Prosthecobacter debontii: one gene and its partner. The protein of the gene in region 2 interacts with the protein of the main gene of each other region in a pairwise test. Links are inferred from orthologs where the notes say so. Each region holds a gene or a part of one and is shown on either strand. Other genes may lie near its edges.

The links.
Region 1: the proteins of rlmB (region 2) and B5D61_RS15725 interact in binary tests that used the Escherichia coli proteins (3 or more experiments, as listed by UniProt). The link is inferred for Prosthecobacter debontii from one-to-one orthologs.

The regions. Positions count from the first base shown.
Region 1 is NZ_FUYE01000010.1:147,459-154,666, reverse strand. Bases 2,456-5,351 are described here. They hold B5D61_RS15725 (NAD(P)H-hydrate dehydratase), read right to left. Parts: upstream 4,703-5,351; coding sequence 3,209-4,702; downstream 2,456-3,208. Other genes in these bases: B5D61_RS15720 (N-acetylmuramoyl-L-alanine amidase family protein), read right to left, coding at 4,720-5,334; B5D61_RS15730 (FmdB family zinc ribbon protein), read left to right, coding at 2,680-3,192; B5D61_RS15735 (tetratricopeptide repeat protein), read left to right, coding at 2,456-2,623. Outside these bases: hisG (ATP phosphoribosyltransferase), read left to right, coding at 1-681; B5D61_RS27085 (AURKAIP1/COX24 domain-containing protein), read left to right, coding at 714-818; more of B5D61_RS15735, read left to right, coding at 890-2,455; B5D61_RS15715 (HAD-IIB family hydrolase), read right to left, coding at 5,575-7,208. UniProt on the Escherichia coli protein: Bifunctional enzyme that catalyzes the epimerization of the S- and R-forms of NAD(P)HX and the dehydration of the S-form of NAD(P)HX at the expense of ADP, which is converted to AMP.
Region 2 is NZ_FUYE01000001.1:471,580-478,710, reverse strand. Bases 2,855-5,673 are described here. They hold rlmB (23S rRNA (guanosine(2251)-2'-O)-methyltransferase RlmB), read right to left. Parts: upstream 4,644-5,673; coding sequence 4,065-4,643; downstream 2,855-4,064. Other genes in these bases: B5D61_RS01990 (autotransporter family protein), read left to right, coding at 4,996-5,673; B5D61_RS02000 (ATPase), read right to left, coding at 3,300-4,025; B5D61_RS02005 (AAA family ATPase), read right to left, coding at 2,855-3,241. In the rest of the region: B5D61_RS02015 (ABC transporter ATP-binding protein), read right to left, coding at 1-475; B5D61_RS02010 (hypothetical protein), read right to left, coding at 480-2,228; more of B5D61_RS02005, read right to left, coding at 2,225-2,854; more of B5D61_RS01990, read left to right, coding at 5,674-7,131. UniProt on the Escherichia coli protein: Specifically methylates the ribose of guanosine 2251 in 23S rRNA.

The DNA of each region.
Region 1 (7,208 bases), on a different replicon or contig from region 2:
TGCGGAATCACAGGCAAAGACTGGATCGAGGAAAACAAAGCCGTCGTTGAAGTCTTGGCTGAGTTTAACTACAGCCGCGCAACTAAGCAGCCCACTCGCTGGGTACTCGTCGTTCCAGAGAATTCCCCCATTCAGTCCGTCAAAGACTTGGAAGGTAAGCGGATCGCTACGGAGGCCGTTGGTCTTACGCAGGAGTATCTGAAGAAAAACGGAGTGAAGGCTGAGGTGGAATTCAGTTGGGGTGCCACCGAAGTGAAGGTGCCTGAACTGGTGGATGCCATCGTGGATATCACCGAAACCGGGAGTTCCCTGCGGGCCAATAAGCTGCGCATTGTGGATACGCTCACGGTCAGCTATCCGCAGTTTGTTTCCAGTAAGGCCGCTTACCAGGATGAATGGAAGCGGAAGAAAATGGAGACTCTGGTGATGCTGCTTCGCGGCGCACTTGAGGCTCGCGAAAAAGTCGGACTCAAAATGAACGTGCCCGCCTCTGTGCTGGCTGAAGTTTTGAAGGTGCTCCCTTCGGAGCGCTCACCTACCATTTCCCAGCTCGCCAACACGGACTGGGTTGCCGTTGAGACGGTGATTGCGGAAACCGTCGTGCGGGAGATCATCCCGCAACTCAAATCTCTCGGTGCCGAGGGCATCGTGGAATACCCGCTGAACAAAGTCATCCCTTAAGGGATACCACAAGAAAACAGGAGAACACAGACATGGGATCGCTGAAAAAGCGCAGAAAGACTAAAATCAATAAGCACAAGCGTAAGAAGCGCATGCGTGCGAACCGCCACAAGAAGCGTTTGCGCTATAAGTCCTAAGCGCTAACCTCGGTCACATGATGTGCCTCCGTTTCGCGAAGAGAACTGTTCGATTCGCTAACGGGGGTGCCATGTCTGGCGGTTTTTACCCGCTTCGAGTCTGCCTGCTCGGCCTAATGTTGCCCCTCTGTGGAGGTGCACGTCAGTCCATGGAGCAGGCGGATTTGTCTTTTCCACCCCTTTCAAGCCCGCAGGCGTTCCAGCTCCAGCCGGGAGGTGAGCGTGTGGCGGCGGCTCTGGCGCATTATTCCAGTGCGCTTCAGTTTGAAAATACCGGAAAGCTTCGGGAGGCCTTGGATCATTATCTGGCGGCCCTGGCTGTTGATCCAGCCAATCCTGATTTAGCCATGCATACGGCTGAGTTGGCGTATAGCTTCCGTGGACGCCAAGAGGCCTTGGTGATTCTACAAAAAGCCGTAGAAATCAGCCCGGGTATCCCGGAGCCCTATCTCAATCTGGCGCGTTTTTGTGCAACTTACGCCCCCGACGATCCTTTCGAGAATGATCGAGCTCGTCAGACCCTGGAAACAGCGCTGCAAAAGTTTCCCCAAAATGCTCAGGTTTACGGCTTTGCTGCCGTGACCTATCTCACGCAGGGCGACCGTGATGCCGCCATGGCCATTCTGGACAAGGCATTGGGTCAGACGGTCTCCAAGGCAGATTTTTGGCTCACTTTAGGGCGAGCGGCTCAGCAGGTTTGGCCTTTGGGGCAGACGGAGATGCGTGAAGAACACGCTAAGCGGGTCAATGCTTTCTATGCAAAGGCGCTGAGAAGTGCTCCAGGCGTAAAAAATGAAGCTGTTCAGATGGAGGTGGCTCAATACTACCTTCTGAGCAACCAACTGGAGGAAGCTAGAGCCCTGTGTGAAAAGATGGTGGCTCAAAACGGTAATCTCCAGGCCCGCAAGCTCCTCTATCGGTTGCACGATGCTTTCGGTGATAAAGACAAAGCATTGGCTGAACTCGAAGCCGTGGTGCAGACCGATCCGCATGATGTCGAGCAGTTACGCCTGTTGGCTAGCGCTTATGAGGCACGAGATCAGTTTGACAAGGCCTCGACCTATTATGAAGCCGCCATTCAGCTCGGGGGAGGAGAAGGGGATGATTACCTTTATCTCGGGGAGTTGATGCTGCGCGCCCAACTCTTTGAAAAAGTGGTGCAGTTGTCTCAGCGCAGCATCAAGCTTTTCCCTGACCAAGCCATGTTTCATGTGCAGGCGGCCTTAGCGCTACGTTCCCTTCAGCAATGGGACAAGGCGATACAATCCTTCGAGAAGGCTGATAGCCTCGCTTCCAACAGCCAGGGCGAGCTCATCAATCATCGCTTCTACTTTCAGTATGGCATGACTCTCGAGCGCGGAGGCCGTCACGAAGACGCGGGCAAGATCTTTGAGAAATCCATCACGTTGACGCCCAAAGATGATGTCGAAGCCGCGGCCAATACGATGAACTATCTCGGCTACATGTGGCTGGAGCTGGACCGTCATCTGGAAAAAGCAGGCGAGTTGATTCGGCATGCCAATGACCTCATGCCTGATAATCCTGCGTATGTGGATAGTCTTGGCTGGTGGCTTTACAAGACAGGTCAATATCCACGTGCTTTGACGGAGTTGCAGCGGGCAGTGGGATTGATCAAAGAACTCCAGCCTGAGGATGCTGAAATCATTGAACACATCGGCCAAGTGTATCTGAAAATGCATGAGCCGACCAAGGCACGTGAATACTTTGAAAAAGCCCGTGATCTTCAGCCTGCTGATGAAAAAGTACGCTCTCGAATTGAGGACGGCCTCAAAGCGACTGAGTGATCGTTGCCAGATGGGCAGGTCCGCTTTATCGGTTAACCGCGATCTTTCCTGAAGCCATGCCGATCTACGAGTTTTACTGCCCGGAAAACCACACGGTGTATCAGTTTTTGGCCCGCAGCTTAGCTTATCGCAGCAAGGTGCCCAAGTGTCCTGACAACCCGGCGTTTCAGATGGTGAAGCAAGTCTCTCGCTTCGCCATTGTCGGCAATGCCCAGGAGGCAACTGAGGGGGACCCCTTTGCAGGCCTAGATGATGCCAAGATGGATGCCCTGATGGCGGATATGGAGGTTGAAATGGGAGTGCTTGATGCCGAGAATCCCGATCCTAAGCAGCTTGGGCATTTCATGAGAAAAATGACGGATATCATGGGTGATAAAACACCTTCAGAACTCCGTGAAATGGTGAAGCGGCTCGAGGCGGGTGAAGACCCTGAAAAACTGGAGGCCACCTTCGGAGACATGGCTGGAGCCGAGGGGGATGTACTCTTTGCACAGGTGAAAAAGATCATGTCAGGCAATCGCCAGCCAGTCCGCAATCCCACGCTCTACGAAATGAGTGAATGGACATAATGAGTCTGTCTTCGACTTAAAAGACCTCTCCTGTCACAATACCCTGCCAAGCTTGACCCAAGCATTGAATGACATCGGTGGGCAGGGTGCTTTCCTGGGCCTGCGAAAGGGCATGAATCTCTGCCGCTCTACCACACAACCAAGCGCCCAGCGCTGCCGTGTGATAGGTGGTTAGGCCCTGTCCCAGCAGGGCGGCGCAAACACCCGTCAGCACATCCCCCATACCTCCCGTGGCCATGCCTGGATGACCTGTGGTGTTGAACCGTGTGTGTTCGCCGGCATGGGCGATGACGGTGCGAGAACCTTTCAGAAGCAGGGTTTGCTGAAGGTGGGCTTGAGCCCAAGTTTCGGCTTGGTCAGCGCGGCTGAGAACGCCGCCCTCAGGCATGAGCCGAGCCATTTCTCCTGGATGCGGGGTTAACAGGCACGGCGCTTGGACCTTGGAAAGAATCTCCGGATGAGAGGCCAACGCTGTCAGCGCATCCGCATCCAGCAGCATCGGCACCGTGCTCTGCTGAATCACGTCCAGATATTCGTCCTGATAGGTCAGGCCTAGCCCAGGGCCGATGGCTAGGGCATCAAAACGTAGGTCCAGTGCTTCCCGATAGTCTTTCACCGGTTTGACCATCACTTCCGCAGGCACACGTTGAGCGAGGATGTCATAAGCATCAGGTTTCACCAGCAATGTTACCAGCCCGGCTCCTGCTCTGAGTGCTGCGTGGCAGGCAAGTTGAGCCGCCCCGAAATAACCTCGAGAACCTGCCATGATGCCCACGCGCCCCGCTTGGCCTTTATGCATATCAAAGGCCCGACGTGGCAGCCAGGGCCTCAATTGTGAAGGCGTAATCAGGTCTGAGCTGTCTAAAGATTCGCCTTCAGCAAAAGCCACAAGCGAAGGTAGAGGGACCAGAGCGAGCCGCCCTACATGCCGAATGGCTGAGTCTGCCAAGAGACCCAGCTTGGGCACGGCGATCGTGGCCGTGATATCAGCCATAACACAGTCCGCTTCAGGAATCCCTGCATCGCCATCGAGCCCCGAAGGGATGTCTATCGCGACGGTTTGTGCACCTGATCGTGGGCGTAGCGAGTTCATCTCGGCGGCCAGTTCACGCAGTCTGGGGCGAAGAGGCCCTCGGGCTCCGATGCCTACCAGACCATCCAATAGCACGATGGGTGTCCTGCTCATTGCCGTGGGCGCAGATTCCAGGACCTCGGCACGCCCTAAGCTCCGCCAGTGCTTCTTCGGCAAAGGCTTCATCTCATCCAGGGGGACACTGGCCCGGATCTTTACGTCCCAGCCATCGCCCTGCAATTCACGCGCGGCCACCAGTGCGTCACCGGCATTGTTGCCAGAGCCTAGATAGAGGATCAAAGTGCCGGCCGCGGGAAAAAACTGGTGCACAACCCTGGCAATGCCCTGCCCGGCTTGCTCCATAAGGTCAGCAGCATCAAGGCCAGAGGCAAAAGCTCGGCTCTCCATCTCCTGCATCTGGCGGCAAGTCACCAGCATGGCGGTCGTTGAAAAAGTTATTTGGCCTTGCGGTAGGCGACAATCCCCTGGGCGATGCCCTCGGCAATTTTAGAGCGAAATTCTCCAGTCATCATGCGAGCTCGTTCCGTGGGATTGCTAACGAAGCCACATTCCACCAGCACTGCGGGATTGCGCTCAGTTTTTCGGATGACATGGAAACTGGCGTGTTTGACGCCCCGATTGCTCATGTGGGTGCGCTGCACCAGATAGGCCTGGATATAAGCGGCCAGCGTGTAGCCTTTGGAATGGTGGTAGAACGTTTCCACGCCACTTCCACTGCCTCCTCGGTTATAATTGTAATGAATGCTGACGAAGATCGCATTGCCGTAGCGATTCCCGGCTGCGGAGCGGTCTTGTAGCGGAATAAAGACGTCACGGCTCCGAGTCATGATGACCTTCAGACCAGCTTTTCTCAGAAGCTGCTCCACCCGGCGTGCTGTATCCAAGGCCAAATGCTTTTCATAGACATAACCGATGGCGGCTCCGCGGTCGAAATCACCATGACCCGGATCGAGAATCACCGTATCGAAGGCTTGAACCAGTGGTGCCAGAAGGAAAGCCGCACCCAGGATGAGCTTGAGAAGAAAGGACCGGGGGGAAAAAACATTCATGCAGAAATGGGAAAGCAAACTGAAAGGGATTCGCAGCAGACGCGAATGACACGCTAGAAAAGAACGGGCGGGCCATTTCTAACGTGATCAGTAAGCCCGTTTCCGAGGAACCGGTCAAGCAGTTTGGCTTGTCAGAAAAGAGGCAAATTCCGTGCCATGGACTAGCTTCTCATTGGAGCGCTTCCTACGGTGTAAAAAAAGACTCTGGAGTCTGCAATCCAAAGTGGGAGGGATTTGCCGTCAATTCTCATCCAGACCGGCCTCATGACAGGCCAGAATGAACTCGGCGGCAGACCACGCCTGATAGGCTTTCCCCATGGGGTTGCCAGTGCGTGCGTGGGCCCATTCATTGAACTCCCACTCGCCTTGCACGCCACGCTGGTTCAGGCGCGCCAGTTTCAGGAGTTCTTGCAGGGCCAGGGGGCGCATTCCAAGACGGACGATGAATTGCACCCACTTGGCCCCGATGAATGGCCAAATGCCCCCGTTGTGGTAGTGGTTGGGTAGATTCAGCAGATTGACGGCGTAGTAGGGCTTCCAGTCGGGATCGCCTGGCGCTACCACGGGATAGAGATTGGTCACTGGGAACGGTTCATTCACCCCGACCCCCCACATGAAACGGAAGGCATGGCGGGCACGTTCTACATCGAGGACGTTGAATAGGAAGGCCAGGATGTTGCCATAGACATCGCAGCGCCAGTTGAAGTCGAAGGGGGTAACTTGGGCCAACAGATAGGCGGTGTCTCCCAGGCTAAACTGCATGTCGGCAAAGGTGCGCGTGCTATTGGGGCTCAGGGCAGTAGTCGGCCAGAATCTCTGGAGGATGGCCATCTTGATGCTCTGTGACCAGCGCAGGTATTCCCCAGCGCGTTTGCTTTGCCCCAAGGACTCTAGCAGGCGGCCAAAGGCGATGTTGGCGCGATACCAGATGATCTGATCCACCAAGACGTTGTAAGACCGTCCAAACAGATCGGTCCAATCACCTGCTTCGGGGATCTCGAGAAGGGCATCGTAGTTTGAATCATGGGCGGTCAGCCAGTCCATGGCACGCTGCAGGATGGGCAAGTGCTCGCGGATGAAGGAGGTCTCACGGGTGACGCGATAGTATTCATAAGCCGCGATGATGACCCATAACCCGCCATCGATGGAGCAGATGCCGCCGACGCCTGAGTAGTCCGGCGCACCGTCGGCGATTCGCACGTTGGCGGGGATTTGACCGTGCGGGGAGGCTTGAGAAAGAAGCGTGCGCAGAGTCTGCCGCTGGCAGTTACGGATGTCAGGATCATCAAGGCTCAATGAGGCGATGATGGTGATGGCCCCATCGCGGGCCCAGACGCTGCGATAGTTGGCATCCGTGCCGCGAGTCTCGTTGTCATCCAGCGAACAGGCCGAGAAACCCATGGGCGTAATATTCTTCTTCAGCGCGGCGATGGCTTTCTGGTAGGCGGTCTGAAGATAGGCACGATCTTCCGGCGTCAGTGCCTCCGGAGATGCTTCATTGAGCAGTTGGCGGATCTCTGGCTCGAAGTGTCGATGCCGGGGTTCATGGGTCGCTTCGAGCGAGCAGACATTCGGAATGACGCCATAATGGAACAGGCCTTCCAGCACTCCATCGGCACAGATGCGTTGGGCACGGAAGCATTCCTGGCCGAGCGTTGCCTCCACCAACTCGGGTTGGGCATTTTCGACCACGATGCCTCGCACACCGGGAATCTGAAACATGGCACTGTCATTTCCCGAGTCACCGGCGACGAGGGCCTCATGGCCTGCCAGTGCTAGATGCCTCAGCAGCCATTCCAGAGCATTGCCCTTGTTGGCGTATTTGGGCAGGATATCCAAGTCACGACTGCTGGAGTAAACGACGACGACTTCCA
Region 2 (7,131 bases):
GGCACAGACGCTGAGTTTGTCCCTTGGACATCTTGTTGCTCATGCGATCTGCCAGCGGCGTGAGATCGGTGAAGTCCATCACTTCCTGAATGCGCTGCAGGCGCTCCTGGCCTTTGTAGCCCAGGGCACGTGCGTAAAAGTCCAGATACTCAAGCACGGTCATGTGCTCGTAAGTGCCAAAGCTGTCCGGCATCCAGCCTAACAAACGACGCACTTTCTCTGGATAATGCACCACATTATGCCCGCCGATTTTCACCATGCCCGCATTGGGGTAGTCCAGGGTAGCGAGGATACGCATGGTCGTCGTTTTCCCTGCGCCATTGGCCCCGACAAACCCCACCACCTTGCCGTGATCAATGCGGAAAGAGACTCCCTGCACGGCCTGAAGTTGGCCAAAGGAACGATGTAAATTTTCCACCCAAATCGCAGGCTGACTGCGATCCATCTCAAGGGCTGGGGATGCGGGCTGATGCATAGGGTCAGGGGGGAGGAAGGCTGCCATGAACGAGGACCTCATTCTGCTGCCAGCGGATGGAGGGGAGCGTCTCTTGAGTGAACCCTGGGGCGGCTTGAGCCGAAGCGAAGAAGTGATTGCGAGGCTCCGTCAAATACTTGCCAAGCGTCTTCACAGCCAACGCCTCACCTCGTCGGGCACACCAGTCGGTCAGCTGATCCATGGTGGCTGGAGTCAGAGCAGCTTTTTGGCCTGTTGCCAGAGGCGAGGCCAGAGACCAGACCTTGCCACCCGCATCCACATAAAACATCTCTTCGACCGTGAATCCGAGTGCAGACACCACCACCGGGGGGCCCTCAGGCGAAGCTCCGGGTTGAAGCTCCAAGCGAGCTCGGGTGGAGATGGAGGCACGGATCATCTGCGCCTGCTCCGCGCGGCTCTGGAAGTAATTTCCACTGCGCAGCGGACCCTCCTGACGCAGGTTAACGGGCTGTGAAGCATCCGAAAAATCCAATTTCACCCAGGGCGAAGACGGTAAAGCCAGAGGCTCAATCAAGGCCGGCTGCTTGACCTCAAAGCTGGACCCCAACAACATGCCGGTGCGGGCAAACTGCTTTTGCACGACATAAGCCGTCGCCTCAGCAGGCTCCAGATCGATGAACGTCACCCGGGCACCTTTTCCACCGATACCATCCTGGAAAAGAATCAGTCCCACCATGACGGCGCTGGCCCCGAGCGACAGCAACGGTGTGGTCACGAAGAGCCGATGCCGCTGCCCCGAAGGAGCCAAGATGAACAGATTCACCGGGCCGACCAAGACACCGAAAATGACCAGGAAGGCGACAACCTGCCAGGAATTAAAATTGCGTGTCCCTAGAGCCTGCAAAAGCCCCCACTTTTTATTCTTCGCATGACCTTCAATCAGCTGACTGAAGTGCGAGTTCTCTTCTCGGTAGCGTTTGACGGTTTCCTTGACCGGAAGCTTGCTGCCGTTCCAGGTATAGCTCTGGATTTCACCCAGACCATACGCGGGGTTGTCGGGAGGCAGCGAGGCGGGTCGAGCGCCAGTGTAATAAAAATGCAGGGCTCCACCAAACCTACACCACTGAAGTAGAGCCATACGCACACCCGGCGATACCTTTTGCCACTCCAGGTCCGTCAGCATGATGAAATCAAAACCGCTTAGACCTAACCAATCCTCCGGCAAATCTTCCGCCGTGAATCGGCTGCCAAAAATCGATTCGCCGTAATAGCGACTGCCCGCTTTGTTCAGCTTTTCGACCTCCTCCTCCAGCGCGGATAGACTGCCATCCGCCAATGGTTTGCTAATCGCGACCGCTGCAAATTCACTGACGCGGTTATCATAGGCCGAAAACTTCCTCACCTCGCCTCCAGAGAATTCGATGTTCAGCGCATGGCCGTTGTTGCCATAGCCAGAGCCATTGCTGTAATTCGCCACCAACGGCACCAGAAAGACTGCTGATTGGGTGGAAGCAGCAGGCACGGGGAGATTCAACGTGCTCACATGGCTCTGTTTGCGCCGATAGTCCTGCGTTTCAGAACTGAATTGAAATCGCCAGACACTGTCGGCCGACGCTCCATTGGTGGCAACGATCCGCACCGGGGCATAACCTGCCGGCGGCATCGGATCAAAGACGCTGCGGATGGCCAAGCGAGAACCTAGGCCTTTGTCCAAAAAATCATCGGTAATGACGTCCTGTGAGTGAGCATGGGCCACCCAGCCGAGACTAACCATAAGAAACCAGTGTTTCATGCCGCCTCCTTCAGGGTTTTAGGCACACTCAGTTTCTGCACCGGCACTTCGGCCAAGATGGCCCGCACCACGGAGGCACTGCTGCGCCCATCCATGCGTGCGGCATAGTCCAGCAACACACGATGGTTCAGCACCGCCGGAGCCAGGGCTTGCACATCTTCGAAACTCGCGTTGGGCCTGCCATGCATTAAGGCACGCGCCTTGACTGCGGAAGCCAAGCTCAAGGCAGCTCGCGGGCTAGCTCCATAGCGCACTCCTTCAGCGGCTTTGGATTGCCCCGGATGCGTGGCATCGACAATGCGAGCGATGTAATCCGCCACAATCTCCGGCAGAAAAATGCGCCGTGCGGTCTGTTGAATCTGAGCAAACTCTTCTCGTGTCGTGATGGCCGGCACCTCCGGCTCCATCCCCAACTCACGATTTGCCACGATGCGTGCCAGCACCTCCGCGCTGTTGCGCAGCACCTCCAGCTTGAAAAGGAAGCGGTCCACCTGCGCCTCCGGCAGCGGATAGGTGCCTTCCAGTTCAATCGGGTTCTGGGTTGCCAAAACAAAGAAGGGATCTGGCAAGGTGTGCGTGTGGCCGAGCACGGTGACACGTCGTTCCTGCATCGCTTCCAGCAAAGCCGATTGCGTCTTGGGTGAAGCGCGATTGATCTCATCCGCCAGGAGTAGGTTGGTAAAGATCGGCCCCGGCTGGAAGACAAACTCACGACGGCCCTCCACTTCCTGAAGCACTGGATTGCCCGTGATGTCTCCCGGTAGCAGATCGGGCGTGAATTGCACCCGGCGTGTGGTGAGGTTGAGGGCTTTGGCCAAGCCTTTCACCAGCTCCGTTTTGCCCAGTCCTGGCAGGCCCTCTAGCAGCACATGTCCACGAGCGATCACCCCGCAGAGCACGAGGTCAATCAACTCCTCCTGACCAAACAACACTTCATTGAGCGCTTGCCTCAATGCCGCGATGGAATTCACCGCAGACTGAATTTCGCCATCCATCTCATAAGGGTCCGACATCGCCGGAGAATTAAGCAGTGAGAAGGGTGGTGAGTCGAGGGGAAAAGCGGGATTGTGATTAAGCCTGCTTTTTGGCCCGCTTCTTCCGCTCAGGAGCCAGCGTCATCTGCGGTGTCACCTTGATTCCCATGCGCTTATAGAAGTCCAGCATCTTAGCTGTGGCACGCTGATGAGCTTCCAGGCCAATCCGTGTGGATTCTAAAATAGGGCGCGGTGGAGTTTCCATAAGCTTGGTTTGCTGAATCCAGTGCTGAACCGTGTCTGCTGTATCCTGCTGAGAGTTAAGAATTTCAACCGAAGGTGGCGAGGTATTGTCCCACAGATGCCACTCGTCGGCAAGAGGCAGGTAGTCCTCCACGAAATGCCGCAAGCTGCGCTGAAACCTACGCTCAACATCGGCATCCGGCACATGGTGACCACCCAGGCCGACACGCAGACGCACCCGTTCAATGGCCTGCTGATACGATCCAATCGTCAGGTAATGCAGCACAAACCGATAGCCCAGTTCCTTGGCCCGCCGAATAAGAGAGACGTAGGTTTTACCGCTGAGGGTGGACTCAATGGCAAAACTGGCTTTGGCCACTAGCAGACCTTCGACCTCATCCAATAAGAGCCGCCCAGCCTTGAAAGCAACCAAGGTAGGATCCAGCGGAGACAATCCCTTGGCAATCTCATCCGCATTGAGAAAGCGTTTAATCCCAATCGAAGGCAACAACTCACGGGAAAAGGTTGTCTTCCCGGCACCATTGCAACCGCCGATGATGTAGAGGACAGGAGGCGCCATAGGTAGGTGTTCGCATACCCATGGAAGCGATGCAATCCCTCACTTCTTCACCTGACGCTGGCGCACGGCTTCAAACAAACTCACTCCTGTCGCCACGGAGACGTTCAGGCAGGGCACTCGGCCTGAGCCTGACATGGGGATGCGAGCGAGGAAATCGCAATGCTCACCGGTGAGGCGGCGCATGCCGTCACCTTCCGCGCCCATGACGATGGCGATCGGGCCTTTCAGATCGATGTCGTAGAGTGACTGGTTCGTTTCATCGGCGGTGCCGACGATCCAGATGCCGAGCTTTTTCAGCTTTTCCATGGCCCGAGCGAGGTTGGTCACTCGCACCAGCGGCACGTTTTCCGCGCCCCCGCAGGAGACGCGCATCACGGTCTCCGAGATGGGTGCGGATTTGTCTTTGGGCATCACCACACAGGTGCAGCCAGCGGCATCGGCGGTGCGCAGGCAGGCCCCCAGATTATGCGGGTCCTGGACGCAGTCCAAGATGAGCACCAGAGGGCTTTCCACGCCTTCCATGAGGCTGCCCAGATCATCTTCATCATACACCCGGATTTGTCCCGTGCTGGAAGACGAGTGACGATTTTGACGGGCGGTTGGAGGCGGCTTGGGCATGAGCAGAGATGAAATGTTCAATGCCCCTCCGCAAACACTTTTGACAAAGGAAAGACCGGACCGCTCTCCAATGAAATACGGATGGTCTCATAAGGTTTTTTTAGCGATTCAGATCAAACAATCATACAACCACATTTGGCAGCCAGGTCGAACGGTTGGTGCCTCCCGGTAAATCTGTGACGGATTTGTCATCTAAACATCGGAGGCACCCAAACACCGAATAACCATAACTGTCATGATTAACTCTTCGATTCCCGCTGCCAATTTGGCCAGAAAGAGGAAAAACCCTTCTAGATTATGGGTCCCCAAAACACTGCTAGGCAGTTGCTTTCTTCTATCATCTCTAGCACTTTTGACTAAAGAAAGCCAAGCTCAGACCCAATTTTGGAATGGCAGCTCCAGTGTTAACTGGGAGGATGCTAACTGGTCACCCGATACCACTGGTGCCGTGAACCAAAACCTCTCTGCCGGGGCCGATGTGGTTTTCTCCGTCACGGGCATTATCCCAGCAAATCAAAACACCGTCTTGACGGCAGATACTGAAATTTCTAGCCTCACCATCAATGATCCTGTGGCGGTCGGCATCAGCGGGACAGGCACCTTGACCATCTCTGGGACAGGCGTGTTGCCTGCGATTCAAGTGAATGCCCTCGCGGGGCTGGTGACCATCGGGTCTGACCTCGTGCTGGCAAGTGGATCTGACACCATTGAAGTGAACAATATCGATGGCCTGGTCATCAGTGGCATCGTCTCAGGCAGCGTTGGCTTGGTCAAAGACGGCGGCAGTTTATTGCTTCTGTCTGGAGATAATATTTATACGGGTGCCACGCTCGTCGCAGATGGCACTCTGCGGATCGGTGATGGTTCCGGAGGTTCCATTGCCAGCAGCTCGCTCGTGACTGTGGATGCAGGGGCCACGCTGGAAATCAATCTGGCGGATGGGGGCATCTGGAGCAACAACATCCTCAACAACGGCGACGTGCGCTGGATTTCAGCCGGGACCAATACCCAGGCAGCAATTAGCGTGATCAGTGGCACGGGTGATGTGGAAATTGACACCTTGGACACCGTAGTGCTGCTAGGCACTAACACCTACACCGGGGCCACGGTGGTCACCAGCGGCACCCTGCAAGTCGGCGATGGCAGCAGCGGCTCCCTCAACGATGCCTCGGATGTGACGGTGAATCCCGGCAGCGAACTCCACATCAACCTCGCCGAAGGGGGCATCTGGAGTAACGACATCCTCAACAATGGTGAAGTCCACTGGATCTCCGCCAACACCAATACCCAAGCGGCCGCCAGCGTCATCAGCGGCGCGGGCAGCATGGAAATCACGGGCACAGGCACGACCATCCTTCTGGGCACCAACACCTTTGCCGGTGGCACTTTGATCAATACCCCCGGCACGGTGCTGGTGGGGAATCCGCTTCCTCTGGCTCTGACCTCCACGGCCTTTGGCACCGGCACCTTAGAGATCCAGCAGGGCACTGTGGACACGCTGGATGGCCAGATTCTTCAAATCAATGTCGGCGGATTCGTGCAAAGCGGCGGCGAGCTCAGCCTGCACCTGCAAGGCACCGCTTTAGGGACCTACACTCACTTCAATGTGACTGGCACAGGCAATCTCACGGGCGGTATCGTCACCCTGTATGATGATACCGGCACCTATGTCCCTGAAGCGGCCTGGAATGGCAATCCAACAGGCGATTCCCAGACCATCATTCAAACCACGGGCGGACTGACAGGCTCCTTTGCCTCCAACTTCCCCGTGGCCACCATCTACAATACAGAGTTCGATCAGACCTTCGTTTACAGCCAAGGAGACACGCTGCTTTATCCCACGATCACTTATGATGTGAATGCCGCCACAGTGAATTGGGTGCGTGATCCCTACACCTCCGTGCCGGGCCTAACCTCCAATCAAACATCCGTGGCCGTGGGGCTCGAAGGTTTTGCAGCGCTGAATGCCGGGAATGCAGGAGGCTTGCTCACCTTCCTCAACGGCCAAGCTATCGGCACCTTGGCAGCCGCCTATGAACTGATCGCCCCTGAGGAGATGACGGCCATCTTCCAGATGGGTTTTCACGCGGCAGAAATTCAGGCCGATAGCATCATCCAACATCTGGACTATGTGCGCATGGGTGCCAGAAGACCCATGGGGGATAAAGAGAGCCAGACCATCACGGCCTCCGCCGGTGGAAAATCTGTGGAGGAACCTGCCCCAGCTTATCAAAGCCAGGAAAGCCGGTGGAACATGTTCTTCCAGGGTCTGGGAGGCAATGCCAACGTCGGCAGCACCTCCAATGCCGCAGGCTATGACTTCGACATGTTCGGTGCCATGATCGGTGCCGACTATCTGGTCAACGAGAGCCTGGCTCTGGGCATCATGGGCGGTTACATGAATATGGACACCAGCTTGGTCAACGGCGGTGACATTGAGGCCGACAGCTATCGTGCGGCTTTCTACGGCACTTACTTCAAAGGTGGC